One region of the Bacillus sp. mrc49 genome, then DNA from elsewhere that is predicted to be linked to it. Evidence: predicted binding sites of a transcription regulator. Region 1 holds the regulator's gene; the other holds the start of a gene.

Evidence for each region. Region 1 encodes LexA, which represses DNA repair genes until DNA is damaged. Its sites were predicted from a motif close to CGAACATATGTTCG; they were not measured.
Region 2: the regulator LexA is predicted to act here: its motif matches at 4,980-4,993, upstream of CVN76_RS11400 (Y-family DNA polymerase).

What each region holds. Positions count from the first base shown of each region.
Region 1 is NZ_PHNG01000709.1:358,413-365,885, forward strand. Features, by position in the region: gene tkt (transketolase) at 1-1,078, opposite strand, end outside; gene CVN76_RS18830 (DUF896 domain-containing protein) at 1,314-1,547, opposite strand; gene CVN76_RS18835 (YneB family resolvase-like protein) at 1,612-2,268, opposite strand; gene yneA (cell division suppressor protein YneA) at 2,281-2,592, opposite strand; gene lexA (transcriptional repressor LexA) at 2,749-3,372, shown strand; gene CVN76_RS18850 (glucosaminidase domain-containing protein) at 3,557-4,171, opposite strand; gene CVN76_RS18855 (hypothetical protein) at 4,390-4,674, shown strand; gene CVN76_RS18860 (hypothetical protein) at 4,827-6,344, opposite strand; gene CVN76_RS18865 (hypothetical protein) at 7,046-7,243, opposite strand; gene CVN76_RS18870 (helix-turn-helix transcriptional regulator) at 7,383-7,473, opposite strand, start outside.
Region 2 is NZ_PHNG01000688.1:23,274-30,746, forward strand. Features, by position in the region: gene CVN76_RS11375 (MBL fold metallo-hydrolase) at 357-1,325, shown strand; gene CVN76_RS11380 (SDR family NAD(P)-dependent oxidoreductase) at 1,350-2,141, shown strand; gene CVN76_RS11385 (GyrI-like domain-containing protein) at 2,586-2,984, opposite strand; gene CVN76_RS11390 (hypothetical protein) at 3,196-3,720, shown strand; gene CVN76_RS11395 (C40 family peptidase) at 3,933-4,592, opposite strand; gene CVN76_RS11400 (Y-family DNA polymerase) at 5,016-6,278, shown strand; gene CVN76_RS11405 (YolD-like family protein) at 6,308-6,643, shown strand; gene CVN76_RS11410 (iron-sulfur cluster biosynthesis family protein) at 6,797-7,120, shown strand; gene CVN76_RS11415 (alpha/beta hydrolase) at 7,140-7,473, opposite strand, start outside.

The DNA.
Region 1 (7,473 bases):
AAGCACGGGAAGCCAATGTTTTTCCTTCTTCATAAACCGGTATTTCCTGATCCCATTCAGCAGGCAGCTCACCTTTGATTGCCAGTTCCAATTGTCCGGCTAATTCAGGATGTGCTTCTTTGTAATTCTTGAACAGTTCGTTCCAAGCTTCTTCTTTTTTCGATCCGGCTTCTACACAAGCTTGATTGAAATGTGAATACACTTCCTCAGGAACATGGAAATCTTCCTCGAACGTCCATTTATATGCTTCCTTAGTCAGCTTCAGCTCATCTGAACCAAGCGGAGCGCCATGAACTGCTGACTTACCTGAACGGTTTGGTGAACCGTAACCGATAACTGTTTTCACTTCTATTAATGTCGGACGATTTTCATCCGTTTTCGCTTCTTCAATCGCTTTCGCAATTTCTTCCAGATCATTTCCATCCTCAACACGGATATATTGCCAGTTATAGGATTTGAAGCGTTCTGCTACACTTTCACTGAATGACTGACTTAAGTCTCCATCAAGGGAGATATCATTGGAGTCATATAAAACAACAAGTCTTCCAAGTTGGAGATGCCCAGCTAATGATGCCGCTTCAGCAGAAACACCCTCCATTAAATCTCCATCTCCGCAAATGCTATATGTATGATGATCGACCACATTATAAGAATCACGGTTATAGCTTTCTGCCAAGTGTCGTTCGGCCATTGCCATTCCAACTGCCATCGCGATCCCTTGTCCTAACGGTCCTGTAGTCGCATCTACGCCTGCAGTATGTCCGAATTCAGGATGACCTGGAGTTTTACTGCCCCATTGACGGAACCCTTTTAGATCATCAATGGTCAAGCCATACCCAGACAAGTGTAGGAGGCTATACAACAGCATCGATCCATGTCCTGCTGAAAGAACGAAACGATCTCTATTGAACCACTCTGGATTTTTCGGGTTATGATTCATATATTCAGTCCATAGTTTATACGCCATTGGCGCTGCACCCATAGGCATCCCTGGATGGCCAGAATTAGCCTTTTCAATTGCATCGATCGATAAAGTACGAATGGTATTGATAGAAAGTGCATCTAATTTATCTAACATATAGTAAAACATCCCTTCCTGTAATGTACCTCTTTATATTATAGTGACCCGCTAAATATCACAACTAAAATCACTATTCGATACCCAATATTATACATCCTTTAGCCAAAATTAAAGAATTCCCCTATTTAGATTAAACTAAATAGGAGAATACATACATGAATGCACTCTCTTTTACGGATTACTGTCCAAAAGAAGCTTACAATGGAGAGTTCCCGTCAGGAAAGTCCCAGCATTAATGTAAGTTTCTTTTCTCTTTAATATCTTTAATTTTCTGTGGAGTGACGTCATTACCTTCAGGATCGACCACTTTCACGTGTTCTAACGTATCGGACATCGATTGCCTGAATGTTTCTAAATACTCGCTTCTTAATAGCGTTTGCTCTTTCGCTTCCACTTCCGTCAAGCCGACTTCCTTAGCCTTTTTGGAAAGTTCATTAATGCGGGCCAATTTTTCTTTTGATAGCATAATTTCGCTCCTTCATATCTGCTGATATTGTCATGGTATTAAAAAAGAAGCGAAATTACAAGTTCTATGATTGACTTTCCTCTGTATTTTGCTGATGTTCGAGATAACGGCGGTTCACGGTAGCCTTGGATACTTTATAGCCAAAACCCCTTAAGGTGGCTGCAATTTCTGCAAACGTCAATCCGTTCTCACGAAGTTTAATGATTTCTACTACAGGAATTTCCTTGCGGTCCCTTCCAGTAGCATTCCTTTGGTTATGCAGGTTTTTTTGAGGGCGGTAGCCTTTTTCGACAGCCCTTAGCATCCCGCGTTTTATTTTCAAATTATGTAGCTTCCTTTGATATTCCTCCACAATCCCGACTATTTGGATGACCATGGCATCAGAATCCGATAGCTCAAGTTCCCCATCATGCGAAAGCGTGTAAATTTTCACGCCTTCTTTAAGGATGACATGGAAAAGCGCGATTTTGGCATTGCCTCTTCCAAGCCGTGTCTCGTCCTGGATTAATAGGACTTCAGCTTCCTTGGTTTTAAGAAGCTCCAGCATATCAAAAATCCCGTCACGGTTTAGCTCATACCCGCTAGCCTGCTCTTTTATTACCGCAACCACCTCCAAATCCATCTTCCCTGCCAACTTGACTAGCTCATCTTCCTGCCTTGCCAATGATGTTTCCTGTGTCTCTTTTTCCGTGCTGACCCTACAATAGATTACTGCCTTCATAATACCCTACCTTCACTGCTGACTGGCCAAATTCTGAACGAGCTTTTCCCCTTTTACCGGTATCACGATTACTTGTCCGGGTTTAATCGAATCCCCACTGATACCATTATGCTCTTCTATCCAACCAATGAATTCTTTTTTTGTCAAATCAGCTCCTTCATATTCTTCGGCGATTTCCCATAAGGTATCGCCTTCGCTTACTTCTATAGAAAGGAAATCCTTTTTTTGATCATCGTTTATTGTGCAAGAGAATAAAATTGAAAATATGAATACAGAACCGGCTAATAGAATCGTATAAATATAATTTTTGTATAATTTTTTCATGAATAATCCCTCCGACACGAATGTTCGTTCGTATTTTATATTTAAATTATAATAAGAACACCTGTTTCAGTCAACAACAAAATTCGAACTTATGTTTGTATAGAATTGGCCTCCATGCTATAATGAAGCAAAGAACATTGGGGAAGAGGTGCACATATGACTAAACTATCAAAACGGCAGCAAGATATTCTTGATTTCATTAAAGAAGAAGTTCGCCTGAAAGGGTATCCGCCATCCGTAAGGGAAATCGGCGAAGCAGTTGGGCTTGCATCAAGCTCGACCGTACACGGACATTTATCCCGTCTGGAAAGCAAAGGACTGATCAGACGTGATCCAACCAAACCGAGGGCCATTGAAATCCTGAATTTGGAGGATGCTAACAATATTCCGAAAGCCAATGTCGTGAACGTTCCATTACTTGGTAAAGTAACAGCCGGCATGCCGATAACGGCAATTGAAAACATAGAGGAATACTTTCCGCTTCCCGAAAGCATGGTACCGCATGATGATCATGTATTTATGCTTGAAATCATGGGGGAAAGTATGATCGAGGCAGGAATTCATGACGGTGATTATGTCATCGTGAAGCAACAGAGCAGTGCCAATAATGGAGATATCGTCGTGGCGATGACTGAAGATGATGAAGCCACTGTAAAACGATTCTTTAAGGAACCGGATTACATAAGGCTGCAGCCAGAGAACTCGAATATGGAGCCCATCATTCTGCGGGATGTATCTATACTTGGAAAAGTGATAGGCTTATATAGGCAAATACACTAAAAGCGCTAACCGCGCTTTTTTTGTTTGTCTCTTAATTTATGTAGAGAACTCTCTCATTATGCGTAGGGAACTAATTTTTTTGATAGGATTATTTTTTACTAGAATAGACCACATTTCCCTTCCACTATGCAATCGGTAGACAAAAAAAGAAAGCAAGTGCATAGCACTCCCTCCCGATTAACGTTCATTTTACTCTTAATCTTTGGTTCACTTTGATTAAGTTTAGATCGGCCAGCCCGTTCCACTGCTGAATCTGAACTTGCGTTGAACCATATGCCTTGGCAAGCGCAGAAACGGTATCCCCTTTTATCACGATATGATAGACCTCACCCACCATGGAGTCAAACTTGGTTAAATCGCTCGTTTCAATAAGGTTCACCAGTTTTTCAATATACTTCGGATCTGTGGCGTAGCCTGCATCGTATATTGCCTTGAGGGCTTTTTTAAAATCCTTTTCACCGATGACGGCCGTATATAAATTTCTATTCCACGAAGTCCCGAATGCATACAGATTGGCAAGATCGCGAAGACTTTCCTCCCATGTCGGGTACTTTCTGAATTTATTCCTTACTTGGACAGGTGCTCCATTAACATATTCGATTGTTTGCATGATGATAGATTCGCCTTTATAGTCACCTTTCGTACCGAATATATTTTTTGCTTGATTGGCTAAAGTGCTTGTCCCATATCCACTCTCCAAACATGCTTGGGCTATCATGACGGAAGGTAAAATTTTAAACTCTTCATGAATTCTCAGGGCATAGGGTGCAATTTCATTTATAAACGTTTCCTTGCTCATTCCGACCTCCCGAAAAGATTCTCTAGTAGATTAATGCATGCCTTCACTCTTATCGTATTCAGAGCGATGAGAAAGGTTACAGGTCGTCTTAGCCAATTTGGTATCGAGTTGGACACGCCTGCAAGATTAGAGCCAAATCATCAATATTACGATAGTATATTTTGTTTATACATGGTAAAAAATAAGCTTGAGAATTTCTTACTTAAGGTGGTGCACTGATGGACTTTCCAACTATCCATACAAACTTTTGGGATGCTGTGATAGCGATACCTATCATCATGATCGTTACACAGGTCGTCAAGATCATGTTCCATATCCCATCTAAATTCATCCCTACCATTGCATTAGGTCTCGGTTTATTCATTTCCATTTTCATCAGCCATCGACAACATTTGGTTGCAGGCATTTTCATGGGCTGGTTTTATGGATATGCAAGCATTGGCAATTATGCCGCCCTCAAAACTGGTATATTATCCTATCGATCATCCAAACAAAAGACGTAGTGAATATGTCTAGCATCGAGGAGACTCGCCTTCATTCGATTCACCATAGGCTTGTTAACTCGTAGGTACTGGATGTCTTTTTCCTCTCCCGCCGCCTTTTTTTCAAATAAAAAATGCCTTCTATAAGAAAAGGCATCTTCCAAGCATCCACGCTATTTTTCAATATAGATCGAACGAATCAGGGTACGTATCCGTTCGGTACCATTCGCCCCTTTTTCCTTAATATCGATCGTTACATTATATACACCGGATTTAGGCACCTCCGGAAGTGTTCCAGAAAAATTTTCATTGCCCTTTATATGCATGGAGGTTGTTGGGCTGATTTCCTTACCGAATTCATCGATTAGATGAACCTTAAAGGTTGTGAGTACATGCTCCTTTTTACCATTGAGCGGTTTCTTTATGAAAAATTCGGCATCCTTTTGTTTAACTTTTCCAGGCATGCTCAATGTAATCGGATCACGTTCGTTAAATTGTGCTGTTAATAAGTATGCGTCCAAAAGGGACTTCGTTTTCATCCGCACCCGCCAGGTACCCATTTCCAGCTTACTTTTTTTAAATGTTTGGATGGCTGCTCCCTTAAAAAAGGAAGTCTCATTTTTTGCGGTATGTGCTATGGGTGAAAGGGAGTGCCTTTCATTAGACGGAGATACGACTTCGATTTCGACATCTTTTGAGGCCGTGTATATGGTAATAACACCTGGTACCGCTTCGTCTACTTGGAAACTATGTTCATTCCAAGCATTTTGTTGCAGATCGCCTCCGAAAACGGTTTGAGAGAGTGCAGAAGTGATGGGCTCATCCTCCGCTTGCAGGTTATGTTGGATATCCATATCAGGAACCAATGCAATCGAAGTACTTCTTAAATACGGCTCGATTCTTGAAAATACGGCAGTCCCCATGCGAATGTTATCGTGATCCAGGTTTGAATTGGTAAATAAATGTGTCGCGTAAGGGATTTTGCTGCTCCAGACATTCACTAGCCCATCGTTTTCTCCATAGGAGGACAAGTACTCTCCTCCAAGTGATAAAGCAGTCAACGCTGGTCCTCTATTCATTCCAGCAACGGTGAAATACATGTTTTTCCGGGAGTTTATATGGTTATCTGTTGCAGAACGAAATTCCGCCATTTTCCCAACCTGCAAAGAATACGTTCCATCATCTTTTTGCCCCAGCAGTGAGCCTAGCCAGCCTGCATACCAGCTATATGCCAAATCAGCGAGGTTCGATCCATGGTGAGGGGATGCTAATGTGATGACCCTGCCGACATATTGGTGTGCTCCATAGTGCACAAGGGCCGCTTGGGTGTCCGGGCCCCCTTTGCTATGTGCTATGATATTTACTTTTTCACCCTCGAAATGTTTGCTTATTTCCTTTAGCATGGATGCTAACAGCCTGCCATTGTCGTATTGACTAGCGGAACCGTTTCCGGCTGAATCATGAAGCTGTACAAAAACGGTTTGATAGCCCGCTTCATATGCTTTGGTATACATATCATTGACCCCGTGATAATCCGTTTCACCATACCAGCTGGTAGAACTGCCATTCTTTCCTTGAACAAATACAATCGGCGGTTTATTTTTGTCATGGTTGGGAGGAATCCCCCCCAAAAACCAATCGCCAGGGGTGAATCTTTCAGAGGGTGGTTTTAATTTTCCAGCAGAGGACATGTCGGGCTTTGCCAGAATTAAGAATGTTACGATGAGGATAAGAAAAACGACATAATTGATTACATTGCTTTTCAATTGAGTTCTCCTCCTATTTCCTTTGCTTTTTTTAAAAATTACACGACAGACAATCCCCCCTTTACCAATTTGCCCTTTCATTAAATAGTATTTGTACGTTCGCCACCCATTACCTGCCATCTCCTTGAAAAACGGGAAAAAGATACTAGGTCGAAATCATTGTCGTAGTGATAAAGCACGATGCTTATCTCTCGAATTTCAAGGCTCTTCCACAACCTACCGTTATAACTTATACTTGGTGCTTCGAGTAACAGCTCCATTAATGAAACCGCAACAGGGCATTTTTATGGATATGAATCGCTCAAAAACGAGGAAAAACCCTTCTCCTAAAAAGTAGAGAGGGCTTGACCATCATTAAGCATGCTAACTGCCAATTCCTTCGAATGTGCCACTGTCCATGTACCCCTAATCTTGGTATTTTCAATAAGCCAGTCACCATGAAATAAGCCGTCAGTAAAAGTTTTTCACAACAATAAATGGCTTTCATCGATGGGATACTACTTAAAGTCTTTTAACTTTCCATTGATTTGCTTTCATCTGAGGATGGTTGGGGAGAATTCTGATAAAGCAATGCTGAAATACTTGGATACCTTCTTTCACTACGCTACAAATCCCCCTTCACCTTTTCAATATTTCACACTAATGACAGGTAATTTGATTTCAGTGATAAGCTCGTCTTTAACATTGTATAATTTGAACACTCCATCATGTTGGATAATATCTGAAACGACTTCCCCGCCAACTTCATTTCCAATCGCAATGGTATTAACAACAGATCCATCAATGACCTCAATAGATTCAATTTCTCTTTCCAGTTGTTTCACCTGCCTCCGTTACTCCGTACAAAACGCCGTAACTATGAATTTTTGTACTCCATCGATACGTTAGGGGTGCTCATGATTATTTTATCCATTCCCGGCTTGCCCTCTCTTTCGTCAAAAAGCACAGTTCTTCCTTGTCTCGTCAACTACATTTGAAGTGTACATCCGGGTCAAAAAAAATGATGTCATCAATTGAAAAACCTACACATTCAGCGAACATATACGCTTTATCG
Region 2 (7,473 bases), on a different contig from region 1:
TACGTCAGGTTTTCCTGAAGGCTCATAAGGTAGGTTCAATCATGAGAGGGCGATGAAGCCTTTCAGCACATTCCGGGCTTCATTCTCTTTACGCCATCAATAAATTTACTTGGCCTTAATCAAAGCCATGCCGTCTTTAATTACTTGTGATTATGAAGGATATATCGTTACTCTGTCAATGATAATATATGTAGCGACGTCAAAAAATAGACATGAATTATGTGAAAATAATGACAGTATTAAAAAATATATGTAAAATGGTAATTATACATTGATTTACTTGTTATGTGTACTAAGAATTTGGTTTCATGTAAAAAAAAATTTATATAAATATAATTTCTAAGGTGGAAATGATTATGGTGAACTGGAATGGAGATATTGCAAAAATTGCTTTGCCCACACCGTTTGCAGTGGGTGATGTAAATGTTTATGTAGTGAAGGGGGATGCATTAACCCTCATTGACACGGGCGTTAAAACGAAACGATCAAAAGAAGCGTTGACTCAAGGACTTGCCGATTTGGGTCTGGAGTTGAGCGATATCGAACAAATCATCTTGACACATCATCACCCCGATCATGCCGGCGCACTCGACTTCTTTGCAAAGGAAATTCCGGTCTATGGACATAAAAACAATCAGCGCTGGCTCGCCATAAGTGATGATTTCCTTGAAAATCATAATCGTTTCTTCCTTGATTATGCCTCGAAGTTTGGAGTCGCCGAAGAGTTGCAAAATAAATTGATCCATCATCGCGACGATATCCGTTTCCTTAGTGAACGGAAGCTGCAGGGGTTTTTGGCTGAGGGCGATGAACTGCCTGGACTTCCAGGCTGGAAAGCGATTGAGACTCCAGGGCACGCCCAAAGTCATTTATCCTTTTATCGCGAAAGTGACGGTGTCTTGATTGCCGGTGATCACTTGCTTGCCAAGATTTCACCTAATCCACTGATGGAACCGCCTATCCTTCCTGGGGGGATAAGGCCGCGGCCATTACTGCAATATAATGCTTCACTTCAGAAAATATTGGGCTTTTCCATTTCGATGGTCTACTCGGGACATGGCGATGAAGTGAAAGGCGATGCGGTGGCCGACCTGATTCAATATAGATTCGAGCGGCAGCATAATCGGGCGATGCAGGTGAAAAGCATGCTTTCCGATAAGCCGTTGTCGGTCTTTGAGGTGTGTAAGCAGTTGTTTCCGAAAGTATATCTTCAGGAAGTGGGCCTTACACTTTCGGAAACGATCGGTCAGCTGGACTATTTGGAAAATCTGGGTGAAGTCGAAACGGAAATCCAAGCTGGGGTCATTCTCTATTCAATCGCTTAATGGCCTAAAAGGAGGGGAAACTTTTTGGAAAACTTGCAAGGGAAAGTAATCGTGATCACCGGTGCTTCCGGAGGGATTGGCAAGGAAGTGGCTATCGAAGCGGCAAAGCAAGGCGGCCGTCTTGTGCTTTTGGCGAGAAGCCTTGATAAATTACAACAGGTAAAGAATGAGCTAATCACTCGTTATGGGATCGATGCATATGCCTTTAAGCTTGACGTGTCAGATACCGATCAAATCACATCGGTATTTCATGACATTCATATGCAAATAGGTGAAGTGGACGTATTGGTCAATAACGCTGGCTTCGGGACATTTAAAGAAGCGCAGGATACGGGAATAGACGAAACGAAAGCGATGTTTGCCGTCAATGTGATAGGATTAATGGCCTGTACAAAGCAAGTCCTTCCCTATATGAAGCAGAGGAAATCAGGGCATATCATCAATATTGCTTCACAGGCAGCTAAAATTGCCACTCCTAAATCAACTTTGTATTCTTCGACTAAATTCGCCGTACTCGGCTATTCAAATGCTCTCCGGCTAGAACTCATGGAAGATCGTGTTTATGTGACCACCGTCAACCCAGGGCCGATAGAAACGAATTTCTTCGGCATTGCTGATGAATCGGGTACATATGTAAAGAATGTTGAAAAATTCATGCTTAAACCTGAGCGTGTCGCGACTAAAATCGTCGCGGCGATGCTGACGAATAAGAGGGAAATCAATCTCCCGGGCTGGATGGATTTTGCTGGGAAATGGTATACCCTGTTTCCGGGAATCACCGAATTTTTAGGAAAAAAAGCATTTTTTAAAAAATAATTCATGTACGGATCCATATCCAAGCGTTCAGACAAAAGGGTTTTGAAATGGAAACATTTCGAAGCCTTTTTTTTGAAGCATGTATAAGAAGGTCCTCATACATCTTCATTTCCACGTGGATTGGAAGGGAAAGGTATGAAACTCCTGCAGCAAATGCGAGTCACGGAAACCCCGCCATAGGCGCAAAAGCGCCGAGGAGACTTTCCTGGACCGCTGCTTAAAAGCGGGTGCCTGGGGAGGAAAGGAATGATTAAAGTACAAGCCTTCCAAATCTGTAAGCAATCGGGACGCCACTTTCGTTTTTAAGCAAAGCGGGAAGTGTTACGGTCAAACTGTAAAAATTAAAAAACAGCAGACAAACTCCATTTTGATCGGAGTTTGTCTGCTATATCGAAGACCTTATTTTGGTGTGATCGTTTTTCGTCATTCATCCATGCATGCATACTATCTTAATGCTATGTAAACTTCAATTTCTCCATTAGGGTAATATTTTTCAAAATCAAATGAATATGCCCTATCCAATGTACCCGAATCCTCACGCGCCCATATTTCTTTCCAGGTGTTGATGACTCCATGTTCTACCGTTGTATCCACGATGAAGATTTCATATTTTGCGTTATTCGGAATTTCCAGTGAAGGTTCCCCATCATCCTCTTCAACGGTTATACTTAATGAATAATCACCTTTATAGTCACTTTCATACTTATGATATACAGCGTAGGTAATTCCCTTTTGATCGGCCAGACGATCGGAAGCCTTCTGCCATAATTCCGTAATCCTTTGCATCAAACGTTCGTCATTAAAATTATTGGTTCGTATGCTGTTTATGACTTTTAATTTCATGTGTTTTCTTCCTTTCAAAAGTTATTATGTACTAATTCTATAAAAGCACGTGAATTCCCTTCCTCTGCTGACTGAATCATCAGGTATCGAGATCCCATTTTCCTTACAAAAACGAGGTGCTGATCCTCTTTTTTAGCGATGGGATATTTATTTTAAATCGATTGGTAACCAAATCATGGTGAATTGCGTCTATTTCTTAGGAGGGATTTTCATGAAGAAGATGGTGAACCTTTATATGTTTTTGCTGGTCGTCTGCATGCTGGGGGGCTGTCGAACCTCCGATTGGAACAAGGAGGACATTGATAAGGGAGAAGAAGGCTTCATTACAGATCTCGATGATAGAAGGCTCCTGATTAAAGGAACGTACTATAAGGTGACCAATGATACATATATTCAAGATCAACATGGAAAGAACCTCGATTATTCCGAGTTGGAGGTTGGGATGAAAGTGAAGCCGTGGCACAGGGGCGGGGTCACGAAAACATTTCCTGGGAAAGCGAAAGCGGAACTGATTCTTGTTCTGACGGACGAGAAAAGCGCAGCCGAGCAGCGGGCGGTCACTGCTGCCCTCGAGCATGTCAGCGAAGCCGAGAGTCAGCGATTCATCATTCTTGAAGTCACTCATCTGCCGTCAGAGCATGTGTACACGATCGAAATGATGAATCGTTCCAATATGGATTCTTCCTTCATGGTGACTGTAGAGGATGTAACGGATGAGATCTTATATTTAAAATAGTGTAGGAGCAACCGGGGCAGGTTCCTTTGTCAATGAGGTTATGAAGATCACGGATTGTGGATTCACGGTTTCTGAGTTCATTGTCATTCACTGCGATCCACCCCTAAAAGTACCCTTCAGGGGTCTTTTTTTGTTCGTTCTCGAACAATGAAATGGCCTAAACAAAAAAAGAGCCGGACAGAAGATCTAGCCGGTTCTTTGACGTATAGGGTTTATAAAGTTTTCGCACCTAAATACCTTGGTTTCCAATAAGAATTATCCATATCCGTAATGGTTACTCCTTTTGAAGTCGAAGCCTGAATGAATTGGCCGTTCCCGATATAGATGCCAACATGTGATACACCTGTTCTTCCGGAAGAAGTATCAAAGAATACAAGATCCCCCTTAGAAGGTGACGATACTTTTAAACCTGTATTGGAATAGAGCAAGGATGTGGTACGCGGAAGGGTGATTCCTTGTGACTTCTGGAACACGTAATAGATGAAGCCGGAACAATCGAATCCAGCAGGAGTCGTTCCGCCCCATTTGTACGGTTTGCCCATCAAGGTTTTTGCATAGTTGATCATGCTTGTATTATTGACTTTATAAACGCCAAGTGCATTGAATGTGCCTCGGCCGGCGATTCCGTCGGCTGTTAGCCCTTTAGCTTTTTGGAATTTTTTTACTGCTGATGTGGAATAGGTTCCATAATATGTAGTCAGTGAACCTGAATATGTGAAATAACCTTTGGTTTTTAAAAGTTGTTGTAGTTGTTTGACATCGCTATGTGTCATTCCGGGTCTGAGGGTTTGGTCTCCAATATTAGCAAAGGCTTGCAGTGGGGTTAGCATCATGGCAGAAGCAACAGCAGCTGAAGCGATCCATTTCTTCATTATTTTCATTTCCTCTCTATCTATCTCACGATTGTTCTTAACAATATTATCCTACAATACCATTATGACAATTAGACATATTTTTAGTTACAATTACATTACAAAAAATAGATATAAATACCTAATGAAATGTTAGGCGAAAGTCTATTGAAATTAAATGTGATATAGAAGAGTCAGTAAGCATTTGGATTCATTTCCGATAATTCAAGCTGCGAATTGATTGATTATAAAAAAACTATATGGATATAAAGGGAAAAATTTGATATTAACCCATTATTAGTATGAATATATTTTCTTGAGGAAATTGCAATAAAAAGTAGAAAATTGGCTGAAAACTTCCATTGAACAAGAACGTATATTCGGTTAAAGTAATGAGTATAATATAGGCGAACATATATTCTTGTTAGAGTGAATGGATGATGGATGATGGATTATGGGACGATGCCGGAACAATCAATTATGTGTATCGATATGAAAAGTTTTTATGCAAGCTGTTCAGCGGTCATGCTTGGGTTGAATCCGCTTGAGTGTTATCTGGCGGTGGTTGGTGATTTGCAGAGGACGGGGAGCATCGTGCTTGCTGCTTCCCCAAAGATGAAGAAGGAATTTGGCATCAAAACGGGTTCGCGGATGTTTGAGATTCCGAATGATCCAAGGATTGTCGTCGTTGAACCGAAAATGGCAACCTATTTAAGGGTCTCGACGGAAATCACCCGGCTGTTCAACCGTTATGTGCCCAAAGAAGCGATTCATGTATATAGCGTGGATGAAAGTTTTGTGAAAGTCGATGGGGCGGCTTCTTTATGGGGAGATGCCCGGATGATAGCCGGAAAAATAAGAGATGAAATCGAAAGGGAATTACAGCTTCCCTGTGCCATTGGAATTGGTCCGAACATGCTTATGGCTAAGCTTTGCTTGGATTTAGAAGCCAAGCATGAAGGGATTGCCGAATGGAAGTATGAGGATGTGCCAAACAAGCTTTGGCCGATTTCCCCGCTTCGTGAAATGTGGGGCATCGGCAGGCGTGTGGAAAAAACCCTTCATGGAATGGGGATATTTACGGTTGGGCAGCTGGCCAATTATGATCTTGAATTACTTGAATCGAAGTTCGGCATTATGGGCAATCAGCTTTACCACCATGCGTGGGGAATAGATTTATCGGAGATGGGGGCACCGATTATCGAGGGACAGGTGAGCTTTGGCAAAAGCCAGATTCTGCTGCGGGATTACAAGGAAGAGCATGAAATCAAGCAGGTGATGCTGGAGATTTGCGAAGAAGTCGGAAGAAGGGCACGCACCCATCACAAGGCAGGCAGGACGGTCAGCCTGGGCATTGGTTACAGCAAGGATGAATTTGGCGGAGGGTTTCAGCGCTCCCGTTCAATAAGCGAACCGACCAACATTACGATGGAGCTGTATAAAGTTTGCCTGGAGCTTTTCCGTGAAAACTATACAAAGCAAAAAACGGTTCGGAGCATAGCGGTCACACTCTCGAATATTGTCGACGATAACGAGATGCAGCTGACTTTATTTGATATGTCGCGCTGGAAAAAGCGGGAGCTGAGTTACACGGTCGATCGAATTCGCCATAAATATGGATCGAAAGCGTTATTGCGTGCCGTTTCGTATACAGAAGCGGGTACAGCCGTTTACCGAAGCAGGCTGCTTGGCGGACATAAAGCGTGAGGCTGGAATTTTGAAGGGAGAGGAAAAAGATGATTCGTGATCGAGGCCGTATCAAATGGACATCGATGATGCTGCCGGAGCATGTGAAAATGCTGCGGGATTGGGCGGGGGAGGATGGTTATGAAACGAAGCGCACCCTTGATGAGCAGCAGCTGGAGGAAATGAATGCCGTGATGGGGGAGGCGATGGAGGGGAGAAAGGATGTCACGATTGCTCATTATGAAGGAAACCGGTATCAGCTGTTAATTGGCCGGATCCATTATTATAATGAACTCAGCCAAAAACTCCATATCGTCGATCATTTCCAGCAGGCCCACTATATCAAGCTTTCTGATATAGCGGATGTGAGGATAATGGAAGGCTGATGCGGAGGGACAGCCACTTTTAGAGGGAGGCAAATCGCTTGAAGCAAAACAAATCGGCAATCCAAGAACATCAGTGGAGCAGGCAGATTCGTTAACAGCAGCGTTTTTATCGTTTATAATGGGGTCAGGCAAAGACACCGGGAGGCATGTAACATGTATATTGAATGGACGGAAAGAGCGGCAGGGAAAATAGCCGATAAGCTAGAGGGACAAAAAGGACATTTACAGTTGAAATATGACACGGATGGCTGCGGCTGCGTTGTAAGCGGTGTGACCGCGTTATGGCTGGTCAACGAAGCGGAGGAAGGGACCGAAAAGGTGGAAACGAACGGTATCCCTCTATTCGTGGAAACATCAAAAATGATTTTTCTCGATGAAAGCATGAAAATAGACTTTGTGCCGGAAGCGAACAGTTTTCAGTTGAAAAGTCCGAATCAAATCTTGAATCCTAGAATGAGCTTTTTTAACAAAATGTAAATGAAGAAAAGAGGGAGTATTAGATCCCCTCTGTTTCCTTTCTCCTTTTCAGATAAGTTTCTAGAAACTGATCGATTTGAGCTTCATATTCTTGCGGATTCTCATTATAAGATTGAGCATGGGCCCCTTTTTTAGCGATGTACAGCTGCTTCGGGCCCTCTTTTGCTGCATATAATTCCATCGTCATCGAAACGGGAATGAAGGTGTCCTTTTCACTGTGAATGAAGAGCACCGGGCTGCGGATGTTTTTAATATACTTGATCGGGGACACTTCATTGGTCCAATATCCGTCCCGGAGTTTGATGAACATACGTCCAAGCGGAAATACGGTCCATGAAGGAATGGGGATTTCC